3 regions of the Anaeromusa burkinensis DSM 3853 genome follow, and region 1 is predicted to be linked to each of the others. Evidence: riboswitches for the same ligand, from Rfam matches in the RefSeq annotation. Region 1 holds a riboswitch; each other region holds the start of a gene.
What was found. Region 1 has a riboswitch for S-adenosylmethionine ahead of C508_RS0105500 (pyridoxal phosphate-dependent aminotransferase). Riboswitches for the same ligand answer to the same signal wherever they lie in the genome.
Positions count from the first base shown of each region.

Region 2: linked by a shared signal. The riboswitch ahead of C508_RS0112860 (trans-sulfuration enzyme family protein) and the one ahead of C508_RS0105500 (pyridoxal phosphate-dependent aminotransferase) in region 1 are both predicted to bind S-adenosylmethionine.
Region 3: linked by a shared signal. The riboswitch ahead of C508_RS0115475 (homocysteine biosynthesis protein) and the one ahead of C508_RS0105500 (pyridoxal phosphate-dependent aminotransferase) in region 1 are both predicted to bind S-adenosylmethionine.

Region 1 is NZ_KB894587.1:13,154-17,168, reverse strand. Features, by position in the region: gene C508_RS17885 (glycoside hydrolase family 26 protein) at 1-582, opposite strand, end outside; gene C508_RS0105505 (asparaginase) at 738-1,733, shown strand; SAM riboswitch class I at 1,827-1,944, shown strand; gene C508_RS0105500 (pyridoxal phosphate-dependent aminotransferase) at 2,043-3,209, shown strand; gene C508_RS0105495 (MetQ/NlpA family ABC transporter substrate-binding protein) at 3,340-4,015, shown strand, end outside.
Region 2 is NZ_KB894599.1:15,467-19,481, forward strand. Features, by position in the region: gene gluQRS (tRNA glutamyl-Q(34) synthetase GluQRS) at 97-1,044, opposite strand; SAM riboswitch class I at 1,345-1,448, shown strand; gene C508_RS20390 (hypothetical protein) at 1,527-1,670, shown strand; SAM riboswitch class I at 1,705-1,808, shown strand; gene C508_RS0112860 (trans-sulfuration enzyme family protein) at 2,009-3,163, shown strand; gene C508_RS0112870 (trans-sulfuration enzyme family protein) at 3,380-4,015, shown strand, end outside.
Region 3 is NZ_KB894608.1:19,950-23,964, forward strand. Features, by position in the region: gene C508_RS18915 (PAS domain-containing sensor histidine kinase) at 28-1,407, shown strand; gene C508_RS0115470 (cache domain-containing protein) at 1,409-2,494, shown strand; SAM riboswitch class I at 2,553-2,661, shown strand; gene C508_RS0115475 (homocysteine biosynthesis protein) at 2,738-3,904, shown strand; gene C508_RS0115480 (NIL domain-containing protein) at 3,906-4,015, shown strand, end outside.

The DNA of each region.
Region 1 (4,015 bases):
CTGGAAGCTGCGCCGTACGGCATTTCCCCAATCGATGGGCTCTGTGGATTTGATGAGGATGGTATACACTTCGCTGCTGCCGGTGGCGATTTCCGCGCAGTAGTAGTGGTTGCGGTCCTGCGGCACTGCTTTTAAGGAGCGGCGCTGCCACTGCAGGATATGTACGAGACGGCCGGCGTCGTCGGTGATATAACTGTCTTGGAGCAGTTCATGGTCTTTAGTGTTATGTAAGAAGCGGTTGCCGTATTCCATGTATTCGCTGACCGTACTGCCTGTGTGGCGTAAGTCGTCCCGATAAATTTCAATTTTATGGGCCGGAGTCTGGAAAACGGTACGCACCGCGGAAAGGCTGATGTCAAGATTCATGCCGGCAGGAACCGACAGAGCGTAGCCGTTGGCGTAATCTTGATAACGCTGCCAGCCGTCGTTGGCGTCCTCGAGTGTTTTGTAGTCGTCCATTGCTTGACGGCTTGCCGGATCGGCTGCATAGCCGTTGATAAAATGCAGAGTTTCCGCCGCTGCGATTTGCGGTCCGAGAAAGGCGCTGCAAAGCAGCAATAAAATCAAAAAATAATGGCGCATGAAAAAACTCCCTTCATAACTATAAACTGATCTCTTCTAGTGTAGCGGGAAATAAAGACCGGCGCAATGAGTCTTTACGGAAGCGGGGGAGGCATGTATACTTTTAAGCAGAAAGAAATGAGCGGTTTGCTCTCTAGAGGCAGGAGGAAAAAACAATGAGTGAAGTTGTATTGCATTATACCCGGGCTGGCAAAGTGGAAAGCTTGCATCGGGCGGATATTGCTTTTGTGAATCTAAAAGGAGAACTTGTAGATGCTGTGGGTGACGCCAAGCGTCCCATGTTTTGGCGGTCCGCCGCGAAACCGTTTCAAGTGCTGCCTTTTGTCCGGGATGGCGGGGTGGAGCATTTTGGTCTGACCCAGGAGGAACTGGCTTTTTTGGTTTCTTCCCATAGCGGTGAAAAGGAACATGTGGCTTTGGCGCAAAGCGTTTTAGCTAAGGTGGGCTTGACGCCGGACGCGTTGGCTTGCGGCGCGGCCAAGCCTATGAGCGGCAAGGCGGCCACGGCGGTATTGCTGGCTGGCGAAAAGTTTCAGGCCGTCCATAACGCGTGCTCCGGCAAACACAGCGGTATGTTGGCCTTGGCTATGCTGCGGGGCTTGTCTATCGACGGCTATACGTTAGCAGAGCATGCGGTGCAGCAGGTGATGCATAAAGAGGTGGCTGCGGCGGTGGGGTTGCGGCAGGACGAGGTGGAGCTAGGCATTGACGGCTGTGGCGTGCCGGTTTTTTGGCTGCCTTTAGATCGCATGGCTTATGGGTATGCCCGCTTGGCTAAACCGGAAGGCGCTGGTTGGGGTTCGGATGAAGAGTCCATTACGGCCGTGCGTAATGCAATGGTAGCGTACCCGCATGCAGTGGCAGGAACCGGTCGTATTGATACGGTTCTTATGGAATTAACGAAAGGACGCCTTGTGGCCAAAATTGGTTCAGAAGCCGTCTATTGTTTAGCGGATACCCAGAGCGGTTTGGGAATGACCTTTAAAGTGGAGGACGGCTCCTACCGCAGCATCAATCCTATGGTTATCGGCGTGCTGAAAAGAGCGGGCCTTTTGACCAAGGAAGAAGAGGCTGCGCTTTGGGCTAAGTATCCGCCGGTGCTTAAAAATCACCGAGGAGATATTATCGGTACGATTGAGGTTCTTTTTTAATCCAGACAAAAATGATAAGAAAACTACGAATAGGCGGTTGACAGAGGATCTGTAGTCGTGATAGTATTGATTTCAACAACTCCATATAATTTCTTTTCATCATGAGTTGGCTGAGGGACTGGCCCTATGACGCCGCGGCAACCACATTTTCGTTTTTGAGCGGAAATGAACGGTGCCAATTCCTGCAGGGGGAAATCCTGGCAGATGAAGAGGGAGACGGCAACTTTATGAAACCGGGATCTCTTCGCTGCGCGAAGAGATCTTTTTTATTTAACTAGCTGAAAACAACTGAAGGAGACGATTAGTACCATGAGAAATTTTGCATCGTTGAAAGCCAAACAATTTACGGAATCCGTTATCCGCGAGATGTCCCGCGTGGCGGCGGCGCATGGCGCGATTAATTTGGCCCAAGGTTTTCCGGATTTTCCGGCGCCTCAAGAATTGAAGGAAGCGGCGCAGCGAGCCATTTTTGCAGACCATAATCAGTACGCCATTACTTGGGGCTCTAAGCCGCTGCGAGACGCCCTCGTCTGGAAGACACAGCGCGATTACGGCGTAACTTGGGACCCGGAGACGCAATTGACCGTTGTTTGTGGTTCTACCGAAGGCATGATTGCAACCTTGTTGGCAACCATCAATCCAGGGGAAGAAGTTATTGTTTTTGAACCGTTCTATGAAAATTATGGTGCTGATGTGGTGCTTTGCGGCGCCACTCCCCGCTATGTGACGCTGAAGGCGCCTGATTTTTCTTTTGATTTTGAGGAATTAGCGGCCGCTTTTAATGAGAAGACGCGCGCTATTATTATTAATACCCCCAATAATCCTACAGGCAAAGTGTTCAATAAAAAAGAGCTGGAATTTATTGCTGAATTGTGTCAGCGTTACGACTCTTTAGCGATCACTGATGAAATTTACGAGCACATTTTGTATGACAACGCAAAGCATGAACCCATTTGGACCTTGCCGGGCATGGCAGAGCGGACTATTGTCATCAACAGCGTCTCCAAAACCTACAGTGTTACTGGCTGGCGCATCGGCTTTGTAGCGGCGTCGGCGGAGCTGACAGCTTCGATTCGCAAAGTTCATGACTTCTTGACGGTAGGTGCTGCGGCGCCCCTGCAAATGGCAGTGGCCGAAGCAGTGCGCTTTGAGCCTCAATACTACGAAGAATTAGCGTCGTTTTACCGCGAACGCCGCGATTATTTGCTGAAGGTGCTGCAGGAGGTCGGCTTGGGTTGTGTACGGCCGGAAGGGGCGTACTACATTATGGCCGATATCCGGCCAATGGGCTGGGATGACGATGTGGCCTGCGCCTTCTATTTGGCGGAAAAGATTGGCGTAGCCGTAGTTCCAGGTTCCAGCTTCTATCGTCCAGACCAGCCGGACAGTCATACCTTCATTCGCTTCTGCTTCTGCAAAAAAATGGAGACCTTGGAAGCGGCGGCGCAGCGCCTGCGTCAGTGGCGCAAAAAATAGCAGTCAACGAATTTTAGGTGTCATCTTCCTGAACCATACCCAGGGCCCGGGCGTGAGAGGGGAATGAAACGGCCGGAAGTTCGCTGCCGATAGATAACAAAATCATGCGTAAACAGGGAGGAAGATCACAATGAATAAAAAATGGTTGAAATGGACCAGTGCAGCTCTGGGTGTTGTTTTGGCAGGAACTCTTTTGGCAGGATGCGGCGGCGCTTCTAAGCCGGCGGCAGATGCCAACAAACCGTTCCGAATTGGTGTGACCGCAGGTCCTCATGCGGAAATTATGGAAGAAGTTAAAAAGGTAGCCGCTAAAGACGGCCTAAATATCCAGATCGTGGAGTTTAACGATTATATTCAGCCCAATATTGCCTTGAATCAAGGGGAACTGGAAGCGAACAGCTATCAGCATCAGCCATTTTTGGACAATCAGATTCAAGAGAGAAAATATGCTTTGACCAGCGTGGCAAAAACAGTAATTTTCCCGATGGCGGCATATTCTAAGAAAGTGAAATCTGCTGCAGAACTGAAAGACGGCGCGATTGTAGCCATTCCCAACGACCCGACCAATGCGGGACGGGCGTTGCTGCTCTTGGAAAAACAGGGGCTGTTGAAGTTGAAAGAGGGCGCTGGCCTGAAAGCGACAGTGGCGGATGTTGTGGGAAATCCGAAAAACATTCAGTTGCGTGAACTGGAGGCCGCTCAGGTGCCTCGCTCCATGGAAGACGTCGATCTGGCAGTGATCAACACGAACTATGCGTTGGTGGCGGGTTTAGTTCCTACTAAAGATTCTTTGTTTATCGAAGACG
Region 2 (4,015 bases), on a different contig from region 1:
GGGACCGAGGGAATAGCGGCGCTATTTCGAGGTTTCCTTTTCACAGTCAGGCGGAAAAAGAGCCAGCGTGGCATGGGCTCATAAGTCAGCAGTTCCTTAGCGAAGGAAGCGCCAGGCCGTCTCGGAAACGATGATGTCCTGGCGCGATATTTTTTTCAGGTCAAAAAGGTTAACAAGCTCCTGCGGCTGCGCTTCTTCCAACGTAGGCAACAAACCGGCCAGCCACGCCAATAGTCCAATAATCTTCTCCGCTCTTACGCCGCGTTCTCGCAAGACGGCCACAGCCAAAGCGCCATGTCGTTTAGACAGCCGCACTCCCTTTTCATCCACTAAAAGAGGCACATGCGAGAACAAGGGCGCAGCATAGCCCAACAGGCGATATAAATACAGCTGTCTCGGCGTAGAAGCCAGCAAATCCGCGCCGCGCAGTACATGGGTAATACCCATTAGCGCATCATCTACCACGACTGCTAACTGATAAGCATGAACGCCATCAGAACGGCGAACGACAAAGTCGCCGCACTCTTGTCGTAAATTTTGCCGCACTAAGCCATATACGCCATCTTCAAAAACAATCTCTTCTTCTGGTACTTTCAGCCGTAATGAAGGCTTCCTGGTAAGCTTGCTTCCCGCAACACCACCCGCACAAGTTCCTTGATAAATTCGCTCGCCGTCTTCGCCGTGCGGGGCGGACGCCGCCAGCTCCGCTCGGGTACAATAACAAGGATAAATCAATTCCTGCCGCCGCAGCCTCTGCAGCGCTTCCTCGTACAAACCACGCCGTTTATCCTGCTCATAAGGTCCATAGGCGCCGCCCAAATCGCCGCCTTCCTCCCAATCAAGTCCCAGCCAACGCAAATCCTTCTCTAAGCCCTCCACATACTCTGCTCTGGAACGATCAGGGTCCAAATCTTCCATACGCAGCACCAATTGGCCTTTTCCGGCTCGCACTTGCAGCCAAGCCAGCAGCGCCGTCCAGGCATTGCCCAAATGCATCTGACCTGTAGGACTTGGGGCAAAACGCCCTCTCATTGTTTTTGACAAAACTACTTCTCTCCATCCCCTATCATTTATTGAAGAAAAAGATTCGCGCCAGCCTCATTGCAATCCTGCCGCTTGGCAAGAAAAACCGCTGCGCAAGCTTTGGACGCAGAAACCAAAGCAGCCTCAAGAAGTACATATTTCTTTTCGCAAGGAACAACAACGCGATTTAGCATCGACCACCGGACACTTTGTTGCGTTTTACCGCTTATTTTATGCATTTTTGTTTCAAAGCAGCCATTTTACTCTTGACGCGCAAATAAACCCATGGTATTCTCTTTATAAATTAAATAGTTGTTTTACCGCTTATCAAGAGAGGCTGAGGGACTGGCCCGATGACGCCCGGCAACCGGCAGAATTATGCAGTGGTGCCAATTCCAGCAGGCTAGCCGCCTGGGAGATAAGAGGAGGGCATTTGTTTGCACCCCTTTTCTCTCCAGAGAAGAGGATTTTTTATTTTGCGGAAGTTGACAGGAGGTGCCGTCATGGAACAAAAGGAATTTATTTTTTCACCCGAACAAGCCCATGGTCAGGAAGAGCAGGTGTTGGTGTTTTTAAGTGACGGCTCGGTTGTTACCTGCACTAGCCGCAGCGGCGACAGCTCGTTTCTTCCAACAAGCCGAACCTAATAGAAACCATACTTTTTAACTTCATATGTAAGTTCTCTTATCAAGAGAGGCTGAGGGACTGGCCCGATGACGCCCGGCAACCGGCAGGAAACTGCATTGGTGCCAATTCCAGCAGGCAGCTTGCCTGAAAGATGAGAGACGCACGGCAGGCCCGTTCGTCTCGGGGCCTGTTTTTTTTATTTTCCGGAGGTGACCTTCATGAATCCAAGTACGCCAAAGCCTCCTTGTGAGCCGACCTCGCAGGAAGAAGAAATTGTTATCGTCATCCGCGGCGGCAGTATTGTTAGTTTTACAAAGCGCTTAATCGAAAAAAAATAGTATAACAAGGAGTGACTACCATGCATATTTCTTCACAGCTTGTTCAAATCGGCTGCAAAGCCGATCCCCGTACCGGTGCGTTGAGCACCCCAATTTATCAAACCGCGTCTTTTCGCCACCCTGCTTTGGGAGAAAGCACTGGCTATGATTACACTCGCAGCGGCAACCCGACAAGGCAAGCTCTCGAAGAAGGACTAGCTCGCCTTGAAGGAGGCGCTGGCGCCTGTGCTTTCTCTTCCGGTTTGGCAGCAATTACCACGCTTTTAATGCTCTACAAAAATGGGGACCATTTGATTGTCGTCGAGGACTGTTACGGCGGCACTTACCGCCTTTTCGAGCAAGTACTGTCCCGCTTTGGCTTGACTGCCTCCTATGTTGACGCTACCACCCTAGACGCCATCAGGCAAGCCCTTCGCCCTGAAACCAAAGCCGTCTTCATTGAAACTCCTACCAACCCCCTCTTGCGCATTGTTGATTTGCGGGCCTTGGCTTCGTTTTGCCAAAATAACAGCCTTCAGCTTATTGTGGATAATACTTTTTTGACACCCTACTTCCAGCGTCCCTTGGAACTTGGCGCCGACCTTGTCGTACATAGCGGTACCAAATACCTTGCAGGACACAACGACTTACTGTGCGGCGTTATCGTCGCCAAAGAACCAGAGCTCGCCGAAAAAGTAAGATTTCTGCAAAATGCTACTGGCGCCATTCTCAGCCCCAGCGACAGCTGGCTCCTCATACGCAGTTTAAAAACGTTAGCGCTGCGCATGGAAAAACACAACGCCAACGCCCTTGCCATTTCCCGCTGGCTGCTGGAACACCCCAAAGTCAGCCGCGTGTTCTACCCCGGCCTGCCGCTGCACAACGGCCATACCATCCATGAAAGCCAGGCCAGCGGCTACGGCGGCATGGTGTCCTTTGAAGTAACTGACCCGACACTGGTACCCCAAATATTAGCCAATGTCCAGCTCATCCAATTTGCCGAAAGCCTGGGAGGCGTTGAAACGCTGATTACCTTCCCTGCCGTACAAACCCATGCAGACATTCCCGCCGCCGACCGCGAACGCTTAGGCATCTCTGACCGCCTGCTTCGCCTGTCCGTCGGCATCGAAGACGCTAACGATCTCATCGCCGACTTAGGTCATGCCTTAGGGGAGCGAACAAGAGAATCGGAGTAACTTGAGGGTACGATAGAGGACTACAAAGAACTATAAAACAAAGGCGCCGCTGCTTTCATGAGCACGCCGCTAAACCAAGGAGTTTTTTCGCCAGACGAGAAAGAAAACGCAGGCATAGCGGCGCTATACCGAGGCTTTCTGACAATGTCCGGCGGAAAAAGAACCGGTTTAGCGTGAGATGCGAGTAAAGCAACGTCGCTATAAGGAGGACTTCTTATGCATGATTTTTCCACCCGCTTGCTGGCCCCAGGTCTGCCAGCTAACGAACGTTTAGGGGCCAGCAGCGTCCCTGTATTTCAAACTTCCACCTTCGACCAGCGTTATGAAGAAAACGCCCCTTTTGAATACTCCCGCAGCGGCAATCCCACACGACAAGCGCTGGAAACCGTAGCCGCCGACCTAGAAGGAGGCAGCCGAGCTTTTGCTTTCGCTTCCGGCATCGCCGCCGTCAGCGCCTCGCTGCTACTCTTTTCTCAAGGCGACCACATCTTAGCAGCCAGAGATATCTACGGCGGCACGCACCGCGTGTTGACCCGTCTCTGCCCGCGTTGGGGTATTGAGCACTCCTTCATCGACCCTAATGACCATGCACAGTTGGAAGCGTCTTTGCGCCCCACTACCAAAGCTCTTTATTTAGAAACCCCTTCCAATCCGCTGCTGGCGATCACCGACCTGAAGGCCGCCTGCGCCTGGGCTAAAAAGCACGAGCTGCTGGTTATCGTCGACAACACCTTTATGACCCCATTCCTGCAGCGACCGTTAGAGCTGGGCGCCGATATTGTCGTCCACTCGGCTACTAAATTCATCGCCGGTCACAGCGATGTTATCGCAGGCCTGGTTATTGTCAAAGAC
Region 3 (4,015 bases), on a different contig from region 1:
CTCTAGCAGAGAAAGGCGTGAGGCAGCATGTCCAAGGACGAAATCGGCCAATTGGCGGAAGCCCACCAAGTCATGTTGTCCGGAATTACCAGCGTCATCAGCCGTCTGCAGCAGGTCAACCAAAATTTAAAACTTAGCGAAGAGCGCTGGCAGTTGGCGCTGGAAGGCAGCAGCGATGGCTTGTGGGACTGGGATATCTCCACAGGTCTTGTTTTTCTGTCATGCCGAGCGCAACATTTGATGAGTTTGGAGCCGACGGAAAAACTGCTTCCTTTGCGGCATTGCCTGCAGCAGGTCATGCCCGAGGACCGCAAACAGCTTTCTTTATTAATTCGCCGCCATCTCAAAGGAAAGTATCCTTTGTTGCGGGCTGAATTTCGCGTTATCACCGACGAGGGTCCTTCTTGGCGCCTGCTCAAAGGAGACAGTTTGCGTGCAGAAGAAGGCTACCGCCCTTTGCGCATGGTAGGCTCGCTGTCCAATATCCAGTACCGCAAGAACGCCGAGCGGCAGCTGCGCGAGGCCAACGAAAAATTAGAAAGCAAAGTCCAGGAGCGCACACAGGCGCTGGCGCAAAGCAATCAGCAATTAACGCAGACGCTAGAACAGTTGCGCAGCGCGCAGGAGCATGTACTGCAGGCGGAAAAGCAGGCCGCCCTTGGCGTTTTAGTCAGCGGCATCGCCCACGAGCTCAACACCCCATTAGGCATCAGCATTACCGCTTCCTCCCATGCCCAGCAGGTACTGCAGGAAACGCAGGAGGTTTTAAACGCCCCCGCCGTCAGCCGCCAACAGCTACAAAGCCACCTGGATTTATTAGCACAAAGTCTGCATCTTTTAGAGGACAATCTGGAACGCAGCGCTGATTTAGTACGCCGTTTTCGTACGGTTGATGTAGAGAACAGCAGCGCCTCTCAATGGTTTGATGTCAAGCAGTACCTCTATGCTATCGCCCACAGCCTGGAAAACGAATTGAACTACACGCCCCATCACCTGTCTATTTCCTGCCCGGATCAGGTGCAGCTCTTCGGTCCCCCTACCGCCTTTTCCCAGATCATCACCAACTTAATTCGCAATTCCTTGCAACATGCTTTTCCTACTAAGCAAGCAGGAGAACTGTCCATAGAAGTCCGTCCCTCCGAGACCGCGCTAGAACTCATTTACAGCGATAACGGCGTTGGTATGCCGCCGGAGGTGCTTGCTAAAATTTTCGATCCTTTCTTCACCACTAAACGCGGTCAAGGCGGCACCGGCTTAGGCCTATATATCTTATATTCTTTAACAACCAAAAGCTTTCGCGGCAGCGTTACCTGCCAAAGCCAACCTGGGCAAGGCGCACGCTTTCTTTTTTCTTTCCCCGTCAAAGAAGCAACAGAGCCATTAACGCCGCTGCAAGGAGGGAGCTAGGATGGGCATTCGCATCAAGCTAACACTTATGTTTTCCCTGCTTCTTACCGTCAGCCTACTGTTGGCCAGTTTGGTAGAATACCAGTTTGCCCGGCAACAATTGCTGTTGCACCTGCAAAAAGAAAGCAACGCTGTTACCCAAGCAGAAGTGGCCCGCCTTGATTTCTGGCTGCAGCGCAAAGCAGTCGCCTTAGAACAAACCGCCAGTTTCTTGCCGCTGCTCCCTCGCTCGCCGGAAAGTCTGCAACCATTATTGGCGCGACAACTGAGTCTTGACTCCGATATTACCGATATCTATTTAGGCACGGAAGAAGGCGTGATGATCGACGGCTCCCGCTGGCAGCCGCCGACAGGCTACGACCCTCGACAGCGCCCATGGTATCGCCAAGCGCTTTTTTCATCCGGCTTAGTCTTCAGCGACCCCTATCTGGATCTGGTTACCAACCAATACGCCATATCCATCGCCAAACAAGTGCGCCTTGATAATCAAGCGCTGGCCGGCGTTCTCAGCCAAGATGTGCCTCTGTCTCGCTTTTTAGATCGTATCCGCCATATTCAGCCTTTTGATGGCGGATATGCCTTTTTGTTGGATCAGAACGGCATCATTCTGGCTCACCCGGATCCAAGTCTGCAGTCGCTGGACATTAACCAGTCAGAAACCCTCCAAGCCCTGCCGCCTGAAATGCGCAGCGACCTGCTACAGCAAAGCGAAGGCTTTCTTGAATACACATTTCAGAATGAATCACGCTTAGCTTACTTTGGCAAGCTCCCCAGCACAGGCTGGACATTGGTCATCACCTTACCGCGCAGCTATCTTGACGAACCATTGCGCGAGCTCTTGCTACGCTACCTCTTTTTGACGTGTTTCGCGCAAGTTTTAACTCTCTTTTGCATTCACCGTTTGGCGAATCAATTCATTCGCCCCTTGGAATCCCTCACTCTGCAAGCCCGCCAGGTTTCCGGCGCTGTACAGCGGCTGCAAGAACGCCTAGATGCCGGTGAAAACCCAGCCCAGCTATCCGATTGGGCGCAAGATCTCCCTTCCTCCAAGCCGGTACAGGCGGAAAATCGTCCCGAAAAGCCTTGACAAACAGTACATTCGCACCGTATTATTAGTTCTAGTTACAAAAAACTGTATAGAGTAACTCTTATCAAGAGCGGTGGAGGGACTGGCCCTTTGAAACCGCGGCAACCGGCCTCCCGAGGCGTCCGGTGCTAAATCCAGCGGAATGCATGCGTTCCGACAGATGAGGGAGAGAATTATCGCCATTACGCGCCTCTTTTCTTCCGAAAAGAGGCGCTTTTGCATAACAAAAAGAGGAGGCCTACTATGTCCACGCAAAAAAGTTATGAAGAAATCAACGAGCGCATCCGCAAAGGTCAAGCGGTCGTACTCACTGCGGAAGAAGTCAGCCAAATGGCTCAAGAGCAAGGCGTAACCGCCGTAGCCCGCAAGGTCGATGTCGTCACCACAGGCACTTTCGGTCCCATGTGCTCCTCCGGCGCCTTCTTAAACTTCGGCCACAGCGAGCCTCCCATTAAAATGAAGCGCGTCTGGCTCAACGATGTGCCCGCCTACGCCGGCATCGCCGCGGTGGATGCTTATATCGGCGCTACGGAGGTAGCCGATAATGATGAACACTACAGCGGCGCCCATGTGATCGAAGATCTCATCGCCGGCAAGAAAATCCATCTGCGGGCTACCGCCCCCGGCACGGATTGCTATCCGCGCCGCAGCATTGACACCTGGGTCACAAAAGACGATTTAAACGAGTGCTTCCTCTTTAACCCCCGCAACGCCTACCAAAATTACGGCGCTGCCACCAATACATCTGAACGCATTCTCTACACCTATATGGGCATGCTGCTGCCCCGCTGCGGCAATGTTACCTATTCCACCGCCGGCGAGCTCAGCCCGCTCCTCAACGATCCTTATCTGCGCACCATCGGCCTGGGCACGCGTATCTTCTTGGGCGGCGCCGAAGGCTATATCGCCTGGAACGGCACCCAACACAACCCCTCACGCCCTCGTAATACCTGTGGCATCCCCACCGGAGGCGCAGCCACCTTGTCTCTTGTGGGGGACCTCAAAGCCATGAGCCCGGAATTCATCCGCGCTGCGGTTTTTGAAAAATACGGCATCAGCCTCTCCGTAGGCGTAGGCATTCCTATTCCGGTGCTGGACGAGGATGTGGCCAGGGCCGTCTCGGTGACCAACGCTGATATTGAAACCTCTCTCTTCGATTACAGCGTGCCCTCGCGCAACCGCCCCGCTTTGGGAACCTTCACATACGCACAACTGCGCAGCGGCAGCATCTCCTTCAAGGGGCGCACCCTCCGCACCGCGCCCATGTCCAGCCTTCCCAAGGCGCGGCAGATTGCCGGCCAACTCAAGGACTGGATTGCCGCCGGACGTTTTGAAGTCAGCCGTCCGGTAGCGCCATTGCCAGAAACAGCGAAACTGAACAGCCTGGAAATCCGCAAGGAGGGTGAATAACATGCCGGCTACGGAACGAGTTTTACTGAATTTCACCGCTGAATCTTACGATAAAGCGATCGCTTACCATTTGGTCAAAGATTTTGAACTGAAGATCAACATTCTCCGGGC